Regions from separate parts of the Brevibacillus nigriterrae genome, predicted to be linked through region 1. Evidence: predicted binding sites of a transcription regulator. Region 1 holds the regulator's gene; each other region holds the start of a gene.
What was found. Region 1 encodes LexA, which represses DNA repair genes until DNA is damaged. Its sites were predicted from a motif close to CGAACATATGTTCG; they were not measured.
Positions count from the first base shown of each region.

Region 2: uvrB (excinuclease ABC subunit UvrB) is a predicted target of LexA. The motif match lies at 3,596-3,609, and genes of this name have one in related genera.
Region 3: ACPW7N_RS17255 (DNA polymerase IV) is a predicted target of LexA. The motif match lies at 5,389-5,402, and genes of this name have one in related genera.

Region 1 covers NZ_JBNCMT010000001.1:119,007-126,629, forward strand. Annotated here, with positions in the region: gene ACPW7N_RS00655 (helix-turn-helix domain-containing protein) at 1-302, shown strand, start outside; gene ACPW7N_RS00660 (iron-sulfur cluster assembly accessory protein) at 460-762, shown strand; gene ACPW7N_RS00665 (HelD family protein) at 865-3,117, opposite strand; gene crcB (fluoride efflux transporter CrcB) at 3,259-3,627, opposite strand; gene ACPW7N_RS00675 (DUF896 domain-containing protein) at 3,727-3,927, opposite strand; gene yneA (cell division suppressor protein YneA) at 4,053-4,394, opposite strand; gene lexA (transcriptional repressor LexA) at 4,548-5,171, shown strand; gene ACPW7N_RS00690 (DUF456 domain-containing protein) at 5,233-5,724, opposite strand; gene nadE (ammonia-dependent NAD(+) synthetase) at 5,838-6,656, opposite strand; gene nadD (nicotinate-nucleotide adenylyltransferase) at 6,674-7,288, opposite strand; gene ACPW7N_RS00705 (nicotinate phosphoribosyltransferase) at 7,299-7,623, opposite strand, start outside.
Region 2 covers NZ_JBNCMT010000005.1:18,238-25,860, reverse strand. Annotated here, with positions in the region: gene ACPW7N_RS05100 (S41 family peptidase) at 1-1,085, shown strand, start outside; gene ACPW7N_RS05095 (PDZ domain-containing protein) at 1,183-2,469, shown strand; gene ACPW7N_RS05090 (flagellar hook assembly protein FlgD) at 2,570-3,502, opposite strand; gene uvrB (excinuclease ABC subunit UvrB) at 3,670-5,646, shown strand; gene uvrA (excinuclease ABC subunit UvrA) at 5,662-7,623, shown strand, end outside.
Region 3 covers NZ_JBNCMT010000023.1:72,908-80,530, reverse strand. Annotated here, with positions in the region: gene sdaAB (L-serine ammonia-lyase, iron-sulfur-dependent subunit beta) at 1-5, shown strand, start outside; gene sdaAA (L-serine ammonia-lyase, iron-sulfur-dependent, subunit alpha) at 33-926, shown strand; gene recG (ATP-dependent DNA helicase RecG) at 926-2,980, shown strand; gene ACPW7N_RS17265 (hypothetical protein) at 3,038-3,568, shown strand; gene ACPW7N_RS17260 (hypothetical protein) at 3,691-5,271, opposite strand; gene ACPW7N_RS17255 (DNA polymerase IV) at 5,482-6,732, shown strand; gene ACPW7N_RS17250 (YhjD family protein) at 6,732-7,106, shown strand; gene ACPW7N_RS17245 (YolD-like family protein) at 7,093-7,437, shown strand.

The sequences.
Region 1 (7,623 bases):
GTTTGGGCAGGGTGTCTTTTAGTGCCGATTTGGATACAAGCAGTATAACTAATGGGTTAAACAGCATCGCCTACCGAATGCAAGAAGAACAACCTGCAGCAAACATCGCTCAAAAGAAAAAGCTTCTGACAGAAAGCGATGTAGTTGAGTATCTCGGAATATCCAGGGCTGATCTTACCATGCTGATTCAGCAGACAGATATTCCATACATTCAGGTGAATCAGATCAAATTCTTTCCTGTAAACGCACTCGATCAATGGCTTCTGGAATCAGGTAGAAAGTACAAAGTTCAGCCAAAATAAGCAGTGTTGTGAAAGCTCACTTTTGTACCATTATACAAATCCTCGCAAAAAAAGATAAGAGGCGCACCATTGGCATTCATTGCAGATTGCCCCTATTCTTGTTAAGATGAAGAAATCGTATGAATGAAATCTATCAATAACAAGGAGACTGACTGCGATGAAATGCAAAATAACTCGCAATGCTGCAAAAAAATTACGTGAAGTTTTGGAACACGAAGAAAATAAAGAACTCAAAATCCGTGCTTACGTCGATCACAAGCATGGTGACCATGCCCATTATGGACTGGCATTGGATACGCCTACTGAAAAAGATGTTGTTATCTCAACTGACAAAGAAATCGATGTCATCCTGGAAAAGGACGAAGAGCTATTAGATGGTCTCGTCATTGATTACCTTTACATACCAGAAGAAAGATTTATTTTGACGAACCCAAGCAAAGGCAACAGCGGCGATCATTAAGAAACCCTCCCGACTCTAGCTATCGCTGGCTTCGGGCGAGGCCCCAATTAACCTCTCAAACAAAACGTGGAACCTTCATGGCTCCACGTTTTATTTTATTGCTTATTCATTTTCCTGTTGTAGAAGCGGTGTAAGCTTTCCCTCATTTGCAAAGAGATACAGTCTATGTACGGGTCTCGTCATCGCAACATACAGAAGTTTGGCTTCTTCTTCATTCATCTGATAATGATCCTGATCGGCATCGACCAGAAGGACGCAATCGAACTGTAGCCCTTTGGTCAGAAATGCTGGAATAACGCTTACTCCACCCGGATACTCCTGATCTTTGGCAGACAACAAAACGAGATCAGTTACATTTGCCTTGAGGCGTTTGAATAACTGTTTGCTTTTCTCGATGGTTCTCGTAACAATGGCAACTGATGTAAATCCTTCTGCCGTCAATTCCTGCACTTTTTTCAGTACAAGCTGATCCAGTTTTTCATTTGGCGCGACCGAGACAACTTGCGGTTCCTCGCCATGGCGGAGTACTGGAACTGCCTGAGTCCCCTCCAGCCTCTTTACATGAGCAATGACCCGATTGGCCCAATTCATAATTTCAATAGTCGAACGATAGCTCTGCTCCAATTTGTAATACTCCACTGTTCGATTGGCAAAAATGCCAGCAAGCAAATCATTCCATGTATCCAATCCACGATAGCTATGGATTCCCTGAGCGATATCGCCAACAATCGTGACAGAATTTTGTTTAGTCATTCGAGAAATCATAGCAATCTCCAATGGACTTAAATCCTGTGCTTCATCGACTACCGCATGGTCAAATACCCCATTCGGCTCCAACCCTTCCACCATATCCTTCAAATAAAGCAGTGGCGCCAAGTCTTCGGCTTCCAACCGGCTTTCCTCAAAAATCACTTTGGAGGAAAGAGCTACATCGGAAAGAACTTCATCTGGAATATCGGATGAAACCAGTCTGCGAAGGTTCTGTTCATCACTCATGAGCATGCGATACAAAGAAAATGCCTCAAAGGTTGGCCAATCCTTAAGATAGTTCTCTACGATTTGATCAATTTTCTTTTCAAATTTGGCAAGACCTTGTTTGTCCAGATCAATTTTTCGCTCACGCAGATGGGAGTAAAACTGCTTGCTAATGTCTTGCTTCATGTGTTTCCGTAGGGCAACCATCCGTGCACTTAATGGCAAATGGGCATAAACTTCGATAAATAGCTGCTTGATTTCATTTCCGCCCAACCCGAACGATTGTTCTGTTTTGTTGTATAGGAAACGTAAATTTTTGAAAGAGATATGTTCCTCGATCAAATAAGGAATGAATGAATCAAGAGCTTCTTTACAAGCAAGCGATCCCTTAAACAGCATTCGATTCTTGGCCACCGAGCATTCCTTCAGCCATTCCGTATATCGTGGAGAATCCTGATCAGGCAACTCACCAAAGAACAAGGTCAGCGGTCGATTCGGGTCCAATATCCGCCAGCCTTTTGGAATGTCAGCTTTAATCAGCTTGGCCGCCCAATCCACAAAGGTAGACTGCTGCACATCTTCTACTCCTAGTTCCGGCAGAACATCAGAGATATAATTCAGGAACAATTTATTGGGAGCAAACACCATGAACCGCTTGGATGCCAACGTATCCTGATAGTTATAAATCAAATAAGAAAGGCGATGCAGTGCGATCGTTGTTTTCCCGCTTCCTGCAACCCCCTGAACGACAACCGGGCGATCTTTCAAGGCACGAATAATATCATTTTGTTCTGATTGAATCGTAGCAACTATGTCCTTGAGCCTGCCATCGTTGTTCTCATTTAACGTAGAAGCAAGGAATTCATCGATGTATCCTTCATCAAGATACTCTTCCGGATCTCCTACTTCACGATCAATCGTCTCTTTCAACGCACCGTCATAGATCCCTTTGATCTGTCCCTCTTCAATTGCAAAGTTTCGTTTTAACTTCACTTCGCCTCTGACGATCCCATTCTGGATGCGATAGAATGCATCTTTGCTTTCTCCGCTGTAGTAAAGACTAGCAATCGGTGCCCTCCAGTCTACAACGACAGCATCGAAAGTATCACTTCGCACCACGCCTCTTTTTCCTATGTAAACACGATCCAGGTCATAGGTTTCCTCTTTCAGGAAGTCGATACGACCGAAATACGGTTTGGTTCTAGCATATTCGAGGTGGCGGAGTTCTTTTGCCTTGTTATAATTCACCACCTGCTTGACGTAATCATCCGTTGCTTCACGAATATCTTCACTCAGTTGTGTAATTTCTTTCTCTATGATTGATACTGTTCGGTCAAGATGTTCTTGCTCCGATTGATAGGCTGAATGGCGAACCGACAAAGCGTTCCCCTCCTTAAATAACCCATTTGTGGTGTAATTGTTATCAACTAAAAAATGGAAAGCACTATCCATCTTATCAAATAACGGATTTGTTGGCTATAAAATAAAGTGTGAATCAAAGCGTTGCAGGGCATGAGTCTCTTAGAGAAAAAACTGACGACCAGCAACTATACCCAAGAAGACTCCGACAAGGCCAACGCCTAGACTCAAAACCGAGTACACGAACGCTCGTTCCCACATCCCACTTTGAATGAATTGAACGACTTCAAGAGAAAAGGTAGAGAAAGTCGTAAACCCACCCATGATGCCAGTTGTCAGAAAAATATAGAGAACAGGGGACATGATGCCCTTCTGCTTTCCCCAGACGAAAAACATACCGATCAAAAGTGAACCCACACCGTTGGCCATCCATGTTCCGTAAGGCAAGTTAGGCTGGTTCAGCAACAAGGAAAGCATATAACGAAGCACGCTACCGATAGCTCCACCAACAGCGACCGCAAGCCAATTCATAGTATCTCCACCCACCTTTTATGTAACCAATCAACATACGACAGAAAAGCACCCGCTACAGAGGGGTGCTCATCGTTGAAAACCTGGGTTGACGCTATATTAATGTTTTGGTCCTTTTTCTTCCTCAATATCTTCTACATATCGAATAGAATCAAGATTGAATTTGAGGGAGGTGCGTACAGCTTGAATATATTTCTGACGCAGTTCAGACTGTTCCTTGGCTTCTTCTTCGTTCAGTCCGACCTCTTTAGACTTTTTGGCTAATTCGTTGATTCGTTTGATCTCTTCATCTGAAACCACGATTTCGTTCCCTCCTTCCACATCAACGCATTCCTTTTAAAATCAGGAGATACGCTGCGTACTATCATTTCATTATAGCACAAAGCTGGATGGGAGGAAGCTTGGAAAAAACGAAGAAACCTCTATCAATTTCGAACAGGTATTTTCAAAGACTGTCCAGGATAAATTAAAACATTCTCCAACCCATTCACTTCGATGATGTGATCAACTATCTCACGAATATCCGCATCAGCCGATTGGGAATGCTCCGTTGCCAATTGCCAGACACTCTCACCTGCTTTCACTGTAACAACTTTATATTGAGTGGTATCCGCATTTACAGACCCAACCATCAAACTGCCCATCAGATAAAATACAATTCCTAATAATAACGTGTACAAGATTGCCTGCCCACGAGTAATTCCGATTTTCACACGCTTACTGCCAGCTTTCTTCGCCTGCGGTTGATAATAAAGAGTTGCTTCCATAACGACTACCCCCAAACATTCGTTCTCATTTGTTGTTTTTATCATAATGCGAACGTGTGTTCATGTCAATAGAAAAAAACGAACTTATGTTTGTCGAACGCAAGATCCCATGGTATAATGTAGAAAAAGGTTCGAGAGAGTCGAGGTGTAATAATGTCCAAGCTTTCTAATCGACAACAAGCGATTATTGACTTTATCCGTAGAGAAGTTAAAGATAAAGGGTATCCCCCATCCGTCCGTGAAATCGGTGAAGCTGTTGGACTAGCTTCCAGTTCTACTGTTCATGGGCATTTAGCTCGTTTGGAGAAAAAGGGTCTGATCCGTCGCGATCCTACCAAGCCACGGGCAATTGAGTTACTTGGTGACGGCGATCGTTATCAGGAAGATTTTGATATTTCAGTTGTTCGAGTCCCTGTGCTTGGTAAAGTTACAGCCGGACAGCCGATTACTGCTGTCGAACAAGTCGAAGAGTATTTCCCACTTCCTGAAAATCTCGTTTCTTCTGACAACGTCTTCATGCTGCGGGTATCAGGTGACAGTATGATTGAGGCAGGCATTCTCAATGGTGACTATGTCATCGTTCGCCAGCAAAACGTCGCTACCAACGGCGATATCGTTGTTGCCATGACAGAAGAAGATGAAGCAACGGTTAAGCGCTTCTTCAAGGAAAAAACCCATTTCCGTTTGCAACCGGAGAATTCATCACTAGAACCGATCATCCTTCAATCCGTTTCTATCCTCGGCAAAGTGATTGGTGTCTACAGAAACATTCACTAGTGTCTACATAAGAAAAGCTTGGAAGCTGAACTCAAGGAGCAGCCACCAAGCTTTTTTCATACTAGAATATCGCAATAAAGAACCATGCAATCATCGTCAACTGGATGAACACTTTAACTACAGCACTACCGAGGAATGCGATCAGGGAACCGACCCCCACTTTGACCGCCTTATCTAGCGGCTGCTTCTGGATGAGCGTTTCAACAGCGATAATCAACGCAAATGGCAACAGAATCATCCCGAAAGGCGGAATAATAAAGATCCCCAGCAAGATCCCAGCAATACCCGCAATGGATGACAATCTGGAACCACCAGATTTTTTCACAAAATACAGGTTTGTCAACAAATCCGCTCCATAAGAGAACAAGCTTAAAATTCCCATCCCCCACCAAAACGACGGAGGCAAGCCCGCTGCTCCTGGATCAACCAGAACAAACTGATAAAGCAAGAAACCAATCCATAACAAGATCAGATCAGGCAGCACCGGCAAGAAGATTCCCGCAATGCTGATCCCGAACAACACTACAATCATAATCCATAACAATATCTCCATGGCAACCTCCTGAAATCACCCTATCATTCAATGTGAACACTAGTTGTTTACGTGGTATGTTTCCCAAAGTTTCAAAAACCCTTCTCTTGCACTTGGCAAAAGAAGGGTCTGTATTATTTCCACCACTGATCAAAAGGAGTGACAGGCAATTCCCGCTTGTGTTGGGTTGTTTTGTACCGTTTTTCAATGTTCGCTTTCACACCTGCATCAACGATGTTTCCTGTCAAATACTCATCAAGCTGATGATAAGATATTCCCAATTCATCTTCATCGGCTCGTTGTGGCCTGTTATCCAACAAATCGGCTGTTGGCGTTTTCAAATAGAGTTTTTCAGATGCGTCCAATGCTCGCAAAAGCTCTCTGCCTTGACCTTTTGTAAGACCTGTAAGTGGAAGAATATCTGCTCCGCCATCTCCAAACTTGGTGAAGAAACCAGTTATTGCTTCTGCCGCATGATCGGTCCCAATGACCAAGCTATTTCGATCTCCTGCAATAGCATATTGAGCGATCATTCTCATTCTTGCTTTCACATTTCCTTTGTGAAAATCAGCCAACTCTTGACCAGTAACATCACGGTGTGTAGATACAAGGGCATTTACAGAATCTTGAATGTTAAAAACAATCGTTTCGTCGGGTTTTATAAATACCAAAGCTTCCTGAGCATCATCTTCGTCTTTTTGTACTCCGTATGGCAATCGTACCGCACAGAATTTTGCATCATATCCTTCAATACGTAGCTCTTCTACCGCTAATTGAGCCAATCTTCCTGCTAATGTGGAGTCTTGCCCTCCACTGATTCCTAAGACAAAACCTTTTGCACCTGCCTTTTTACAATAAGCCTTTAGGAACTCTATTCGATTGCGAATTTCCTCTTTACTATTAATAGTTGGTTTGACATGCAAAGCGTCTATTATTTGTTTTTGAGTGTCCATCTTATCTTTACCCCTCACTATCGATAAAGTTTGTTGGTTTTAATGTAGTCGTAACAACAGTCTGGAACCAAGTATCGAGGTTCCCCTCCACGTTTGAATTCTTCACGAATATAGGTTGAACTGATTTCCATCGCCAATCCTTTGTCGATCAAATGAAAAGTACTTCCATTATCGGCGTTTCGCAGAACAGGAGATTTGCTGATCGCTTTTAACATGTCGATCCCGTCTCTTGCCATGACGATAAATTTGTTTTCATTGATTAAACCCTCTGCATTCTTCCATTTTCCCTCACCGATATCAACCAGCAAATCGGCTCCCATGATGAAATAAATTTCATCGTCAGGATACTTCTCTTTAAAGTGTTTCAGCGTGAGGTAGGTGGCAATCTCCCAACCGAATTGTTTCATTTCATAATCATCAGCTACAAATTTATCGTTGTTTTCAATTGCCTTGACAACCAAGTTCCAACGATGCTCGTCAGTGATATTCATGTCTTTATCTGTACGTTGACTAGAGCAAGGCAGAAAAATCACCTTATCCAGTTTGCACCGGTGAGCCACTGTACTCGCTGTCCACAGATGAACATTGGTAATCGGATCAAACGAAGATCCGTAGATTCCAATCTTGGCCATAGTCTCCTCCTTATTTTTGATTGAGCTGATTTACTTTTTGCTGAATTTCTTCGATGAGTTTCATTTTGTTACTCCAACAATTTTGACTTAAGCTAACTGGATATTCCGCAGGATTCATCGTTCGTTTGTATTCATCCCACAATACATCCAGATTTTCTTTTACAAACCCCTGGATTTCATGAATTGTTGGAAGCTGATAGACCAATTCCCCATTTGTAAAAATGACTTGATGGAGTTCTCTCGCTTCAAAATTCGTAACAAATTTTGATATATACGTATGAACGGGGTGAAACATGTGAAGACGAGTTTCATTTTGAACGTCTTCGTGTTCCAGA
Region 2 (7,623 bases), on a different contig from region 1:
CCGTAGTGGCTCCGATCAAAGGATCACCTGCAGAGCTTGCAGGAATTCAACCAAATGACCAGATCGTAAGCGTCAACGGAGAGTCGTTGGATGGCCTTGATTTGCAGAAGGCAGTTTCGAAAATTCGTGGTCCAAAAGGTACGAAAGCAACACTGATTATTCACCGTCCAGGTGTGAGTGAACCACTTACCTTTGTGGTGGTAAGGGATGATATTCCACTGGAGACCGTGCATAGTGAAGTGATCGAAAAAGATGGCATGAAGCTCGGAAAAATTGAGCTTTCCCAGTTTGCTGAGAGCACAGCGAAAGATTTTTCAACGCAGCTTGCCAGCCTAGAGCAAAAGGGCATCAAGGGCTTAATCATCGACGTTCGTGGCAATCCGGGGGGTTACCTGGTGGCAGTGAAAGAAATCGGTGAGCTGCTTGTGCCGAATAAAGGTGTCATCGTCAAGATTGCTTATGGTGACAAATCAAAAGAAGAGGAAGTTTACAACTCTACAACAGATAAAGCGAAGCCGTATCCAATTGTCGTTTTGATTGACGGAGGCAGTGCGAGTGCGTCTGAGATTTTGGCAGGAGCGTTGCATGAAAGTGGTGGCTATAAACTCGTTGGTGAAAAGACATTTGGTAAAGGAACCGTTCAAAATACGGTTGAGATGGAAGACAAGAGCCAGTTGAAATTAACCATTGCGAAGTGGTTGACACCAAAAGGTGAATGGATTCACAAAAAAGGCATTGAACCAGATGTAAAAGTTGCTCAACCGGAGTATTATAAAGCAACCCAATTGCCGCAGGATAAAACATTGCAGTTTGACATGACTGGTGTTGAAGTGAAAAACTTGCAGCTTGTCTTGACGGGGATCAAACGCAATCCAGGTCGTTCCGATGGCTACTTTGATAAAAAGACGGAGGAAGCGATTAAGAAGTTCCAGACAGACAAGAAATTGCCAGTAACCGGAAAAGTAGATCAAGGCACAGCGAAGGCACTACAGGAAGCTTTGATCGTAGAACTGAGAGATTCACGCAATGACCTGCAGCTACAGAAAGCAGCGGATGTCCTTGTGGAGCAGGTAAAGGGGAAATAATCCAACTGCAAACAGGCAGGGAAATAATGATAGGCTGTAGAATTTATACCATGGACACGGTTCCGTGGTATTTTTTTTTGCGAGGTGAGCCAATGGCATGGCATATAGTGTGGAACTGTTAATCAACTATCTTACTGCATTCGTTCATTTGCTGCTAAATCCATTGCTTTACGTGTTTGTACTTTTCATTTACCTGCAGTATCGGAAGCAGATGGTTGTTGAGAGACAGCTATTCTCTGCCAGAATTCAGTCACCCCTCAAGCAAACGGTCCGATCAATAGGGATGGGACTTGTCGGGGGTATCATTGCCTCGATTTCTGCGGGATTGCTAGGGATTATGGTGCAAGAGACGGATATGTGGCTCTTGTGGTTCCTTTCCCTTGGACTCGCTTTGATCCGTATCCGTTTTTTCTGTCTAGCTTACTCTGCGGGTATCCTTACCCTCTTGCATATGTTGACACTGCTCGCTCCGAATCCGATGGGTGATCAGGGAGTCGGGATCGTCTGGACATGGCTTGCCAATGTGAATCCTGTGCCGTTGTTAGCTCTGGTTGGCTTGCTGCACTTGATTGAGGCCATGCTGATACGATGGAATGCAGGCCGTGATGCTTCTCCGTTATTCGTGGAAGGCAAAAGAGGAAGAATTGTCGGTGCTTATCACCTGCAATCGTTTTGGCTGACGCCGCTCCTTTTTCTGGTGCCGTCCCAAGCATCCGGTTTGCTTAGTACACCACTTTACCCAGGCTGGCCGCTGTTTTCACCTGAGAATATCGGTCTTGGAATGGGATATGGCTTGATGCTATTGCCTGCTGTAACCGGATTTTCCGATCTGACACAGACCATGGTTTCCAAGGAGAAGGCAAGACAAGCCTCCCGCCAACTTTTCATCTATGCACTGCTCCTGCTGGGACTTAGCTACGCATCCGTTTGGCTGCCATGGTTGGCCGTTTTCGCTGCCTTGTATACGATAGCAGGGCACGAGGGCTTGTTTGTCATCAGCCAAAGACGTGAGCAAAGTGCTCCGCCGTACTTTATTCAATCACCAAAAGGCATAAAGGTTATGGCTGTCTTGCCGGATACTCCTGCTGAGCAGATGGGAATTTTGCCTGGGGAGATCATCGTGAAAGTAAACGGGATTCCCGTACAGGATAAAACACAGTTGTACCCTGCTCTTCAAGCAAATCCTGCTTTTTGTAAAATGGAAGTGCTCACCTATAACAATGAGCAAAAGTTTGTTCAGTGTGCTATCTATGCAGGCAATCATCATCAGCTTGGCATTATCGTAGTGCCTGACAGCTCTACGAATTACTTCGTGGAAGTACACAAAATGAGCCTGATCCAGTTGATCAAGGATCGTATGGAGAAAATAAAATTAGGCGCATAACTGAAAAAAAGGCTGCCAGAAGAGAAAAAATCTTCTAGCAGCCTTTATGCTTTTAGAGTGAAAAATCCTTGTCAACAATAGACAGCATAGACTATAAAAACTAGGCTGTTGTCGGTGGAGTTGCCTGAACTTCCAGGCCGACAATTTCGTTTGGCTTGATCTTTTTATCGTTATCGAGCAAAAACTCGATCAGGCCGTTTTTCATATTCATTGCTTTAATTGTTGCCGTCTTCTCTACATTTTCTGTCTTCCCATTGTTTTCAACAAGTTCGTTATAAACGACTTTATAGCCAATCATTTGTGCATACTTCAATGTATTGTCCATCGGAACATTATCAGCGACTTCGATTCCGCTGATTTTATCCATTGTTACTTTTTTATCCTTATCGATGGTGAATTCCAGCTTTCCGTCCTTGAGACTGAAGGATGTAATGATGCCAGTTTTGGATACCGTATCCGTGTATTGATCATCGGTTGTCTCTGGCTTGCCATCTTTATCAATCACTTGTTCTTCCAAATAGCTGACTCGCTTGCCGATCATTTGCGTATATTTCAGCGTATTATCCAATAAGGAATCATTGGTCATACCTTTAGATTCCAAACCTTTGATATTATTACGGGTTACGGTGTCCTCACCGATTTGGAAGTAAATTTTTCCATCTACCAGCTTCACTGCGGAGATGGTTCCGTCTTTTTGCTCGGTTTTCTTTTCGCCTGTGACCTCATCTTCAGTTACTTTTGTATAGGAAGCTGACTTGCCGATGAGTGACTCGTATTCTGGCAGATTCAATAAGCTGCTGTTCGCTTCTTCCATCAGCGACTGCATCTTGGTCAGACGCTCTACCATTGTCATCAAGGCAGTATTTTGCATGAATTGCGTATTGTCCATTGGTGACATTGGGTCCTGGTGCTTTAGTTGTTCCAGAAACAGCTTCATGAATGCATCTTGATCCATTTCGGAGGAGAACTGCTTTTTGTTTGTATAACTATATTCATTAGGTATATATGTTGAGTTTGTAACGCTATCTGCCATGCAAGTACACTCCATTTCTTATAAGGAGATGAGTAAATAATCAGAAGAAATACCTCTATAAAGATATCGGCAGAATGGGAACAGTTCATTAGACAAACAAATGTTCTTGTTATCGTACAATTTATGGTATAATGCTTTTAACAGTGAAAGGAAGGATGATCGGTCTTATGGATCAATTCCAGTTAGTTTCTGAGTTCAGCCCATCTGGTGACCAGCCAATGGCCATTTCACAGCTTGTGGAAGGTGTATTGGCAGGCAAACGTCATCAGACATTACTGGGAGCTACCGGGACAGGTAAGACGTTTACGGCAGCACAGGTAATCGCTCAGGTGAACAAGCCGACGTTGATTATGGCTCACAATAAAACACTGGCTGCCCAGTTAGCTGCAGAGTTCAAAGAGTTCTTTCCTCATAATGCTGTCGAGTATTTCGTCAGCTACTACGATTACTATCAACCAGAGGCCTACATTCCTCAATCAGATACATACATCGAAAAAGACGCTAGCATCAATGATGAAATAGATAAACTGCGACATTCAGCAACGAGTGCCCTGTTGGAACGAAAAGACGTTATCATCGTAGCGTCTGTTTCGTGTATTTACGGTTTGGGTTCACCGGAGGAGTATAAGGAACTGTTACTCTCCCTTCGTGTAGGGATGGAAAAAAGCAGACAAGAGATTTTGCACAAGTTAGTGGATATCCAATACAACCGCAATGATATTAATTTCACACGTGGTACGTTTCGTGTACGAGGCGACGTAGTTGAGATTTTTCCTGTATCGAGAAGTGAACAGGCGATCCGCGTAGAGTTCTTTGGAGATGAGATTGAGCGTATTACCGAAATTGATGTCCTTACCGGTGAAATCGTCGGGACAAGAGACCATGTCGCTATTTTCCCAGCGTCTCACTATGTAACCGGTGATGAAAAGATGAAGGTAGCTATCGCCAACATCCAAGCCGAGCTGGAAGAAAGGCTGACAGAATTACGTGAAGCAGGGAAGCTGTTAGAAGCACAACGATTGGAACAGCGCACCCGTTATGATCTTGAAATGATGATGGAGATGGGTTTTTGCTCCGGTATTGAGAATTACTCACGCCATTTGACTGGTTTGCCAGCAGGGCATCCTCCGTATACGCTGATTGACTTTTTCCCGGATGACTTCCTGTTGATGGTCGATGAGTCTCACATGACATTGCCTCAGGTGCGAGGAATGTACAATGGAGACAGAGCACGCAAAGACGTACTGGTTGAACATGGATTCCGTCTGCCGTCTGCTCGGGATAACCGACCACTGCAATTTGCAGAGTTCGAGCGCAAAATCCATCAAGCAGTCTATATTTCGGCAACTCCAGGCCCTTATGAGCTGGAGCATTGTCCAGAATTGGTCCAACAGGTAATTCGCCCTACAGGATTAGTTGATCCGACTATTTCGGTTCGACCGATTAAGGGACAGATTGACGATCTGATTGGCGAAATTCAGGCAACAATTGCCAAAGAAGAACGGGTACTGGTGACCACGCTGACCAAGAAGATGTCTGAGGATTTAACCGATTACTTAAAAGAAATCGGCATCAAAGTTCGCTATTTGCATTCCGACATCAAGACGATTGAACGTATGCAAATTCTCCGCTCCTTGCGACTGGGCGAATTCGATGTGCTTGTAGGGATCAACCTGTTGCGGGAAGGTCTGGATTTGCCTGAGGTATCTCTGGTTGCAATTCTGGATGCAGACAAGGAAGGTTTCTTGCGCAATGAACGCTCCTTGATCCAAACCATTGGACGTGCGGCACGTAATGCAGAAGGGCGAGTCATCATGTATGCTGACAAGATGACTGATTCGATGAATGCTGCGCTTCGAGAGACAGAGCGACGCAGATCCATCCAGATGGCTTACAACGAGCAGCATGGCATTACCCCGCAAACGATCAAGAAGGCAGTCCGAGGCGTAATCGAAGCGACACGTGTTGCAGAAGAAAAGGCAGACTATCTTCCGAATACCGATCTCAAGAAGATGCCAAAAAAAGATCGCCTCGTAGTTATCCAGCGTATGGAAGACGAAATGAAGGAAGCGGCACGCAATCTCCAGTTCGAGCGTGCAGCTGAGCTTCGTGACCTGATATTGGAATTAAAAGCTGATTTGTAAGGAGAGAAATGATTCATGCCGTTAGATAAAATTGTGGTAAAAGGCGCTCGGGCACATAATCTGAAAAATCTTGACGTCGTGATACCACGAGATAAATTTGTTGTCTTAACCGGTCTTTCCGGTTCTGGGAAGTCCTCGCTAGCATTTGATACGATTTACGCTGAAGGACAGAGAAGATATGTTGAATCGCTGTCTGCTTATGCGAGACAATTTTTGGGTCAAATGGATAAACCGGACGTCGACTCGATTGAAGGGTTATCTCCTGCTATTTCCATAGACCAGAAAACAACGAGTCGCAATCCTCGCTCAACAGTAGGGACAGTTACCGAAATTTATGACTATATGCGTTTGTTGTATGCACGTATAGGCAAACCAATCTGCCCTGATCACGGTATTGAAATTGCTTCACAAACCATTGAGCAAATGGTTGACCGGGTGATGGAGTATCCTGAACGCACTCGCATTCAAGTTCTGGCGCCACTTGTCCAGGGTCGCAAAGGTGAGCATGTCAAATTGCTGGAGGACATTCGCAAGCAAGGGTATGTTCGTGTGCGGGTAAACGGAGAAGTTCGTGATTTGTCAGAAGAGATCAAGCTGGAGAAAAACAAAAAGCACTCCATTGAAGTAGTTATTGACCGCATTGTCGTCAAACCAGACGTTCATTCTCGATTGGCCGATTCATTGGAGACGGCGTTGAGACTGGCTGATGGCAAAGTAATCGTGGATATCATTGATCAGGAGGAACTACTGTTCAGTGAGAAGCATGCTTGTCCGGTTTGCGGCTTTTCAATTGGTGACTTGGAACCGAGAGTGTTTTCCTTTAACAGTCCGTTCGGGGCTTGCTCCGAATGCGATGGTCTGGGGGTAAAGCTGGAGGTAGACCCTGACCTTGTGGTTCCCGACGTAACCAAGACATTGCAAGATGGGGCAATCGAAGCATGGGAACCGAAGTCGTCTACCTACTACCAACAGTTGCTTGAGTCAGCATGCCGCCATTTTGGTGTGCGTATGGATATACCTGTAGAAGAAATGCCTGAGGAGCATTTGAAGATTGTTTTGTACGGCAGTCAGGATGAGAAAATCCACTTCCGGTACGAGAACGAGTTTGGACAAGTAAGAGAAGCGGTTGTTTCTTATGAAGGGGTTATTCCTAACCTGCAACGCCGTCATCTGGAAACAAGTTCAGACTATATCCGTGAGATGATTGAAGGGTTTATGGGACAAAAGGCTTGCCCTGTTTGTCGTGGACAGCGTCTTCGCCAGGAAAGTCTGGCAGTTCTTATCGGAGGCAAGAATGTCGCTGAGGTCACAGACCTGTCTATTGTTGATGCTCATAACTTTATCAAGGGCTTGGATTTAAGTGAAAAGGACTTGAAAATCGCCAACCTGATTCTCAAAGAAATCACTTCTCGTCTTAACTTCCTGATTGACGTGGGACTTGATTATTTGACGCTAAGTCGGGCAGCAGGGACGCTGTCTGGCGGCGAGGCGCAGCGGATTCGTCTGGCAACCCAAATCGGTTCCAGCCTGATGGGCGTTCTCTATATCCTTGACGAGCCAAGTATTGGACTTCATCAACGGGATAATTCACGTCTCATCAAAACGTTGGAACACATGACGAGTTTGGGTAACACGCTGATCGTGGTAGAGCATGATGAAGATACGATGCTGGCGTGTGACTATATCATCGACATTGGGCCTGGAGCAGGGATTCACGGTGGACAGGTCGTTGCAGAAGGGACACCAACAGAGGTAATGGCAAATCCAGAATCGCTGACAGGTGCCTATCTCAGTGGCCGCAAGTTTATTCCCGTACCGCTTGAGCGTCGGAAGCCAAATGGAAAATGGATTGAGATCGAAGGTGCTAAAGAAAACAACCTGAAGAATGTGACGGCTCCGATTCCGCTTGGATTGTTTGTTGCAGTGACAGGTGTTTCCGGTTCGGGCAAGAGTACACTGATAAACGAAATTCTGCAT
Region 3 (7,623 bases), on a different contig from region 1:
CATAGGAATTTTAGGATAAAGGGGTTGTCATCATGTTTCGCAACGTTGCCGAACTAGTGGAATTGGCTTCATCCGAAGGCAAACAGATTTCACAAGTAATGATCGAAGCGGAAATGAAAGTCTCTTCTCGCAGCCGTGAAGACATCATGAAAGAGATGTACACCAACTTGGACGTGATGGAAAAAGCGGTTCAGAGAGGATTAACAGAAGATATCAAGTCGCACAGCGGACTTACTGGCGGAGATGCCAAGAAGCTGCAAACCTACATGAAAGAAAAGCCGTTTCTCTCCGGCCCTACTTTGCTCAATGCGGTAAGTATGTCTGTCGCCGTCAATGAAGTGAATGCGGCAATGGGAACGATTGTGGCGACACCAACGGCCGGGGCCTGTGGAATTGTACCTGGGACGTTGTTTGCCGTGACAGAGAAATTGAATCCGACACGGGAGCAAATGGTCAACTATTTGTTTACTGCCGGAGCGATCGGATTTTGTATTGCTAACAACGCATTTATTTCAGGAGCAGCAGGCGGATGTCAGGCAGAGGTTGGGTCTGCTACGGCAATGGCCGCTGCCGCGATTGTCGAGATGGCAGGAGGAACACCTGAGCAATCGTCACAGGCTGTTGCCATTGCTCTGAAAAATATGCTGGGACTCGTCTGTGATCCCGTTGCTGGTCTCGTGGAAGTACCTTGTGTGAAACGCAATGCCATGGGTGCGGCCATTGCTACGGTTGCTGCCGATATGGCGCTCGCCGGAATCAAAAGTGTAATCCCGACTGATGAAGTAATTCTCGCCATGTACCGGATTGGCTGCACGATGCCGACAGCGCTCAAGGAAACGGCACAAGGCGGTTTAGCGGCTACGCAAACTGGGCGTCAAATTGAAGCAAAGGTATTCGGCATACCTTTAAACTGTAGCCAACAGTGATGAGTGATTGGTTGACTAGGCCCGTTACCACTCTGTCCGGGATTGGGGAGGAGCGGGCCAAGGATTTGGCAGTCTTGGGAATTCAGACGATTCGGGACCTGGTGGAGTACTTCCCTTCTCGCTACGAGGATTATCGGATTCGAGATCTAACCGAAGTGAAGCATGGAGAGAGGGTCACACTCGTAGGCACAGTGTACGGTGAACCCTCTGTTCGCTTTTATGGCAAGAAGAAGTCACGGATTTCCGCCCGTATGGTGATTGATCGTGTTGTAGTAACGGCCGTCTGGTTCAATCAGACGTTTGTGAAAAAACAGATATCACCCGGCAAGGAAATCATCGTTACAGGGAAATGGGACAAGCATAAGCTGCAAATTGTTGTCAGTGAAATGACAGAAAACAATTCCATGCGTGCACAGACCCGAGCCGAATTGGTACCCGTCTATCCCTTGGGTGGCGAGGTGACAATGCCGCTTTTGCGCAAAGCAATCGAGCGTGCCTTGAATCAATTTGGTGCGTATATACCGGAAATCTTGCCGCATGATTTGGTGGAGCGTTACCGCTTAATGCCTCGTGCAAAGGCGATACAGTTGATTCACTTTCCCGTTGACATGGATGAGGGGAAGCAGGCCAGACGCCGGATCATGTTTGAGGAATTGTTTTTGTTCCAGTTAAAAATACAGGCACTCAGACAAATTACACGCTCACAGACGAGCGGACATGCCCAGAGCATCCCGATGGATCAGATCAGGGAATTCGTCCGTGCGCTGCCCTTCCCGTTAACAGGGGCGCAAAAACGAGTGATTAAAGAAATTCTGGATGACATGCAGGCTGATTACGGAATGAACCGCCTTTTGCAAGGGGATGTAGGATCTGGTAAGACCGTGGTTGCGGCAATCGCCCTTTATGCAACGGTGAAAGCAGGGTATCAAGGTGCCTTGATGGTGCCGACAGAAATCCTCGCTGAGCAGCATGTGAAGTCTCTTCAAGCACTGCTTGAGCCGATGGGGCTGCAAATTGCTTTATTGGCAGGCTCACTTACCGCCAAAAAACGGCGTGATACACTCGCTTCCCTGCAAATGGGTCTGATTGATGTGGTTGTCGGAACGCATGCACTTATTCAGGAAGATGTGTTTTTCAATAAATTAGGGCTGGTCATTACTGATGAACAGCATCGCTTTGGTGTGGAGCAGCGACGGATTCTGCGCAACAAGGGCTTATCACCCGATGTGCTGTTTATGACGGCTACACCGATTCCACGGACATTGGCAATTACCGCATTTGGCGATATGGATGTCTCCACCATCGATGAGATGCCGGCAGGACGCAAGCCGATCGATACTAAGTGGGTAAAGCACGAACAGTTTCACTCCGTACTCGAAGAAATGCGTCAGGAGCTGCGGCAAGGCAGACAAGCCTATGTTATCTGCCCGCTGATTGAAGAATCGGATAAACTGGATGTACAGAATGCGATCGATGTGCATTTTCAATTGTCGACGTATTTCAAAGAATACAACGTCGGCTTGATGCATGGACGCTTGCCTGCCAAGGAAAAGGATGAAGTGATGCAATCATTTGCAGCAGGAGAAGCGCAAATTCTTGTTTCGACGACAGTCGTAGAGGTCGGAGTCAACGTACCGAATGCCACGTTTATGGTGATCTACGATGCCGAACGGTTCGGTCTTGCCCAACTGCATCAGTTGCGTGGTCGTGTCGGACGGGGGGCTGACCAGTCGTATTGCGTGCTCATCGCCGATCCAAAATCGGAAGTGGGTAAGGAACGCATGCGAGTCATGTGTGAAACGAACGATGGCTTCGAGCTTTCCCAGCGTGATTTGGAGCTGCGTGGGCCGGGGGATTTCTTCGGGACCAAACAGAGCGGGTTGCCTGAATTCAAGGTGGCTGATCTGTTAAGTGATTACAAGGCCTTGGAGGTCGCTCGTCAGGAGACTGTTCAATTGGTGGCAGATCCTCATTTTTGGGAGGATGCTACCTATGCTCATTTGCGTGAGTACTTACGGGAGCAAGGTGTACTGGAAGGTGCGGTATTTGACTAAGGGATGCAACGTTGAAAATAACAGTAGAGAGTTTGGAGTCAGGGAGGGAGACTGAAGATGAAGGATTGGTTCAAAAAACTGGTACAAAATGAAAAGGGTATTTCGTTTTATCAAATCTTGCTGATTATCGCAAGTATCGGGGTTGTCCTGACACTGGTAGTTCCTGCTGTGACGTGGATGCAAAAGGATAATTCTCCTGAGAAGCAGCGTGCCAACGCGATTCACATCGTAGAATCTGCCAAGAAGTTCATTGTTGCCAACGGATACAAATCGGAGAATAACGAAACAGTGACACTGCGTTATTTTGAACCGGTGGATAAGAACAAGGTGGAGAAGGAGATTAGCCTGGAAGCGAACAGCTACATGACAATCTCGCTCAAGGACTTGAAGGAGAGCGGTATTTTCAAATCGGTTGACGATCCGAAGACAGGTGAGGACTACGATTTGGAAAAAACCATCGTATACATTCAGGAAGATGCAAGCAAACAGTTGAACTACTGGGTCACGCTTGCTTCCGGCACCAATGCCTACTTCGATAAAATGCGGTATGAAGATGTGCTTGATGGGGATGCAAAGGTAAAGCAATAGTTACTATGAGGTTAAAAAGGGGCCCCATCCAATGTTAGCGAAAAGCTACTATCGGATGGGTAAAAAGACGCCAAGGAGCTTTTCTCCGAGGCGTCTTTTTGGCTTCTGTTTTGGTCATCATTTCATTGGAGAGGACCTGTAACATTGAGATATATCCATTTGCCATCTTTGCTTGTGCCAAGGACCGGATGTGCGGTCTGGAGAATTTGCCTTGATTCTCCGGTGTCTACATCATACAAGTGCAGTCCTGCCTTTTTTATAGGAGCCCTTTCCAGATTATCAGGAGGGATGCTCATGACTAATTTGTGAGTGCTGCCCAGCCAATGTTCTGAGAAGGGCATCTCAAGAATTCGTTCAGTACCTTTGTATAGCCCGCCATTCCAGTAGATCTGATACACTCTGTCTTCTGAACTGATGAATCCAGACCATTGCTCAGGCTCCACAGGAGGATTCCAGGCAGTGACCTGGTTTGTCTTCCAACTGTATTGATAGCGGTTTTCTTTGTATTCCTCATGGTTTCTCATGGCGAAATAGACATTTTCTCCATCGTCATAGAAGCTCGAGCCGATTTCTGCATCAGATACTTCGCTATGTGGAACTTCCCCTTTCAGTGCTTGGGGGATACGTGTCTGTTTTTGGGTTGCCAGCTCAATAATGACGAGATCGTAATCTTTTTGCTGTTCCTTGGTTCCTACGGCAAGGAAGAGGTGTGTGCGTTTTTTGCTAAAGTTTGCTCCGTGGACAAAGCCATCCATTTTGATTTTGGTGACTGTATCACTTGCCGGCATTGTTACACCTTTAGCGGGCTTGTGATAAAAGAAGCCTCTGGTATCTGCGAAAAACTCGCCTTCTCCCAGGTAGTGCGTCATCAGCTCCACCGGGTATTTGGTGAGTTGATCAGTCTCGAAGTCATAAACCGCATGTAATTTAGGGTAGATTGCATCACATTCGCAGTATTTCGTATAACGATACAAGAGGGCATATCGATCATTCCCTAAACCCACCTGGTTCCAGTGGTAAGGCTCTTCCTCATTTGTCACCTGCTCTGCTCGTTTGCCGTCAGATGAGATTCGCCAAAGCTGCGGCTGTGTGTAGAGTGTTGCGAGAAAGGTAGGTGGCTCCTGCAGAATCTGCCCTTTTTTTGTCTTGGCTCCTTTGACATTGATGTCATACTGATGCCCATACTCCGGCTGCTGCAGCTCGGGAACTTCGACGATCAGGTGTAGCTGACGGTCACTCGTCCATGTAAAGGTAAAGCTGGGGCGCTTCTCTGAGGCTTGATGATCTTCTTTCATATCGGTATTCGCCTTTATCGCAGACTCCACGGAAGCAGGGTCCATCGCTTGGCGGAAAAAGAGCGTGTATTTCTGCGGTGTGGTTGCAACTACGGTGCGAATCGGCGAATGGAGTCTCGGTTCTTCATCGAGTTGGATTAGCACATCCTCCTTCATATTTTCATAAGCATAGGGAATTTCTTTTGCAGGAATGGTTACTGGTTGAGGCAGTTCTGGCTTCGGGACAATCTGGATTTCCTCCTGATTCTCTTGCTGGGGAGGAGCTGTACTTGTTGTTTGTTCTGCTGTGGTCTGCAGCGTGGTTGTTGGTTGAGCAGGCTCTGTCGTTGGCAGTGCAGCAGGCTTCGTCATACATCCTGCCAGTAAAACGGTTACGAATAATGAAACCATTGCTTTGTTTTTGCTCATGCCCTCAGGCTCCCTTGTATGAACTAAGATATTTGTTATACGTCGCTCTGCTTTGTTTCGTTACACCGTCAGATGCTTTCTATACAAAAAATTTCCAGACAAATGGAGGTATAAATAAGAACGTTTGTTTGCTATAATATAGAACAGATGTTCTTATTTTTATTCTCTCTTACTGGGCCAACATAATACTTCAGATGGGCTGGGAGGTAAATGACTTTGCAACAAGGCAAAGGGAAGCGGGTTATTTTTCTGGCTGATATGCAGAGTTTCTATGCAAGTGTCGAGAAGGCAGCTAATCCACTGATTCGCGACAAGCCAATCGTCGTAGCGGGGGACCCGGAGCGGCGCAGTGGTGTTGTCCTTGCTGCTTGTCCGCTAGCCAAAGAATATGGAGTGGCGACAGCAGAGACACTTTGGCAAGCGCAACAGAAGTGCAGGCATCTGGTGGTAGTCAAGCCCCGCATGGAGAAGTACATTCGTGTTTCCCTGCAAATTACACAGATTTTCGAGGCGTTCACAGACCTGGTTGAACCGTATTCGATTGATGAGCAATTTCTTGATGTGACAGGAAGTACTTCCTTGTTTGGTGAGCCGTGGCGCATTGCTGAAATGATACGTGAACGCATCTGGCTCGAAACAGGTGTCGTCTGCCGTATCGGGATCGGCGAAAACAAGGTGCTTGCCAAGATGGCCTGTGATAATTTCGCCAAGAAACAGGCGGCTGGTATCTATTGGCTTCGTAAAGAAGAGCTGGCTGATACGCTGTGGAAGCTGCCGATTGAGAAGTTGCTTGGTGTCGGGTCACGGATGAAACGGCATTTGCACCAGATGGGCATTTATAAAATTGAACAATTGGCAAACCTTCCTCTCTCTTCTCTAACCAAGCGGTGGGGAGTGAATGGGGATGTTTTGTGGAGAACCGCACATGGGCTGGATGACTCTCCCGTATCCGCAAAGTCACATGAGCGTCAAAAGGGAATCGGGCACCATATGACATTGCCACGCGACTATCATACGGCAAAAGATATCAAGGTCATCTTGCTGGAATTGTGCGAAGAGGTGTGCCGCCGTTCTCGCAGCAAACAACTGATGGGGCATGTTGCTTCCGTCGGCTGTCGGGGAGCGAATTACGATGTGCCCACAGGCTTTTGGCGTCAGATCAAGCTGCCTGAGCCAACCAATGATGCAATGACGCTGTATCAGGCCGTCCTGCTTTTGTTTGAGCGATTTTGGGATCACCATCCGGTTCGAAGTGTAGGCGTTCACCTCGGTCAACTGGAGCCAGATGATGAGATTCAACTCAGCTTGTTTGAGGATAAAAGCAAACAGCGCTCGCTTGCCTCTGTGATGGACGGGATTCGAGCAAAATATGGAAAAGATGCGATTCTTCGTGCCGTGTCACTGCTGGATTCAGGGCAGGCCAAGGAGCGGGCACGCAAGATAGGAGGGCATTATAAATAATGCAAAAAGATGAGCTGGCAAGCTTGCAGGAGCAACTGCGGGAGTGTGTGCTTTTCGGATTGTTGTTCAAGGCCGCTATGGCTGATTTGACAGTTATGCATCAATTGCCGCTGTCGCTGTCTTATCATGCCTTGTTAGAGGGCTTATCCTGTTGGGCAGAAAAGCAGCATATTCGCCTGAAGCGCTGTCTTCGTCAAAAGGGATACGAGCTGCTCACGAGCAAAAAACAAGACCATCTCTACTGTGTACAGGTTCGTTGCAACGGCTATTTACAGGAAGCGGTTTACTCCATTGAATTGCTGCGGGCGGAATGCCAGCAGCGTGTACGCATGTGGGTGACAGAAGAGAGAGAGGTTGCGAGTGAAACGGGATAAGACGATTTCGAAAAAAGAAAATTTGTTTGCGGCCAGTCGGTTCGTGTTGCCAGAACACCGTGAGTTATATCTGCAACTAAAAGAAGATCAGCTTCGATATGTGCCGCCTGTGCTGGATGAAGATGAGAAGGCGGAGTTAAGCCAGTCAGTGTGGGAGGGTATGCGTGAAAGAGCAACCCTGCGTCTGCAGTATTACGATGGGCGGGTGTCCCAGGAAATACGTGGCTTGGTGACCCATATCGATCAGGCGGCAAGACGGTTGAAAATGAATACATTACAGGGTGTAAAGTGGATTTCTTTTGATGTTTTACTGGAAGTAGAGCGATTGTAGATGAAAACAGGAGAGAGAAGAGCAAAATAAGCGAAACAGCATTTTGCGTCGTAATGGTTGCGAGAAACGGCTGAAATTTGCGTGTTTTTGTGCCAAAACGCTTTTTGCATGAAAGTTGCTTTCGCTGTATCTTAGTGAGGGCAGCAAACACGTCAATACAAACTGGCGAGCCAAAGACGTTTTTAA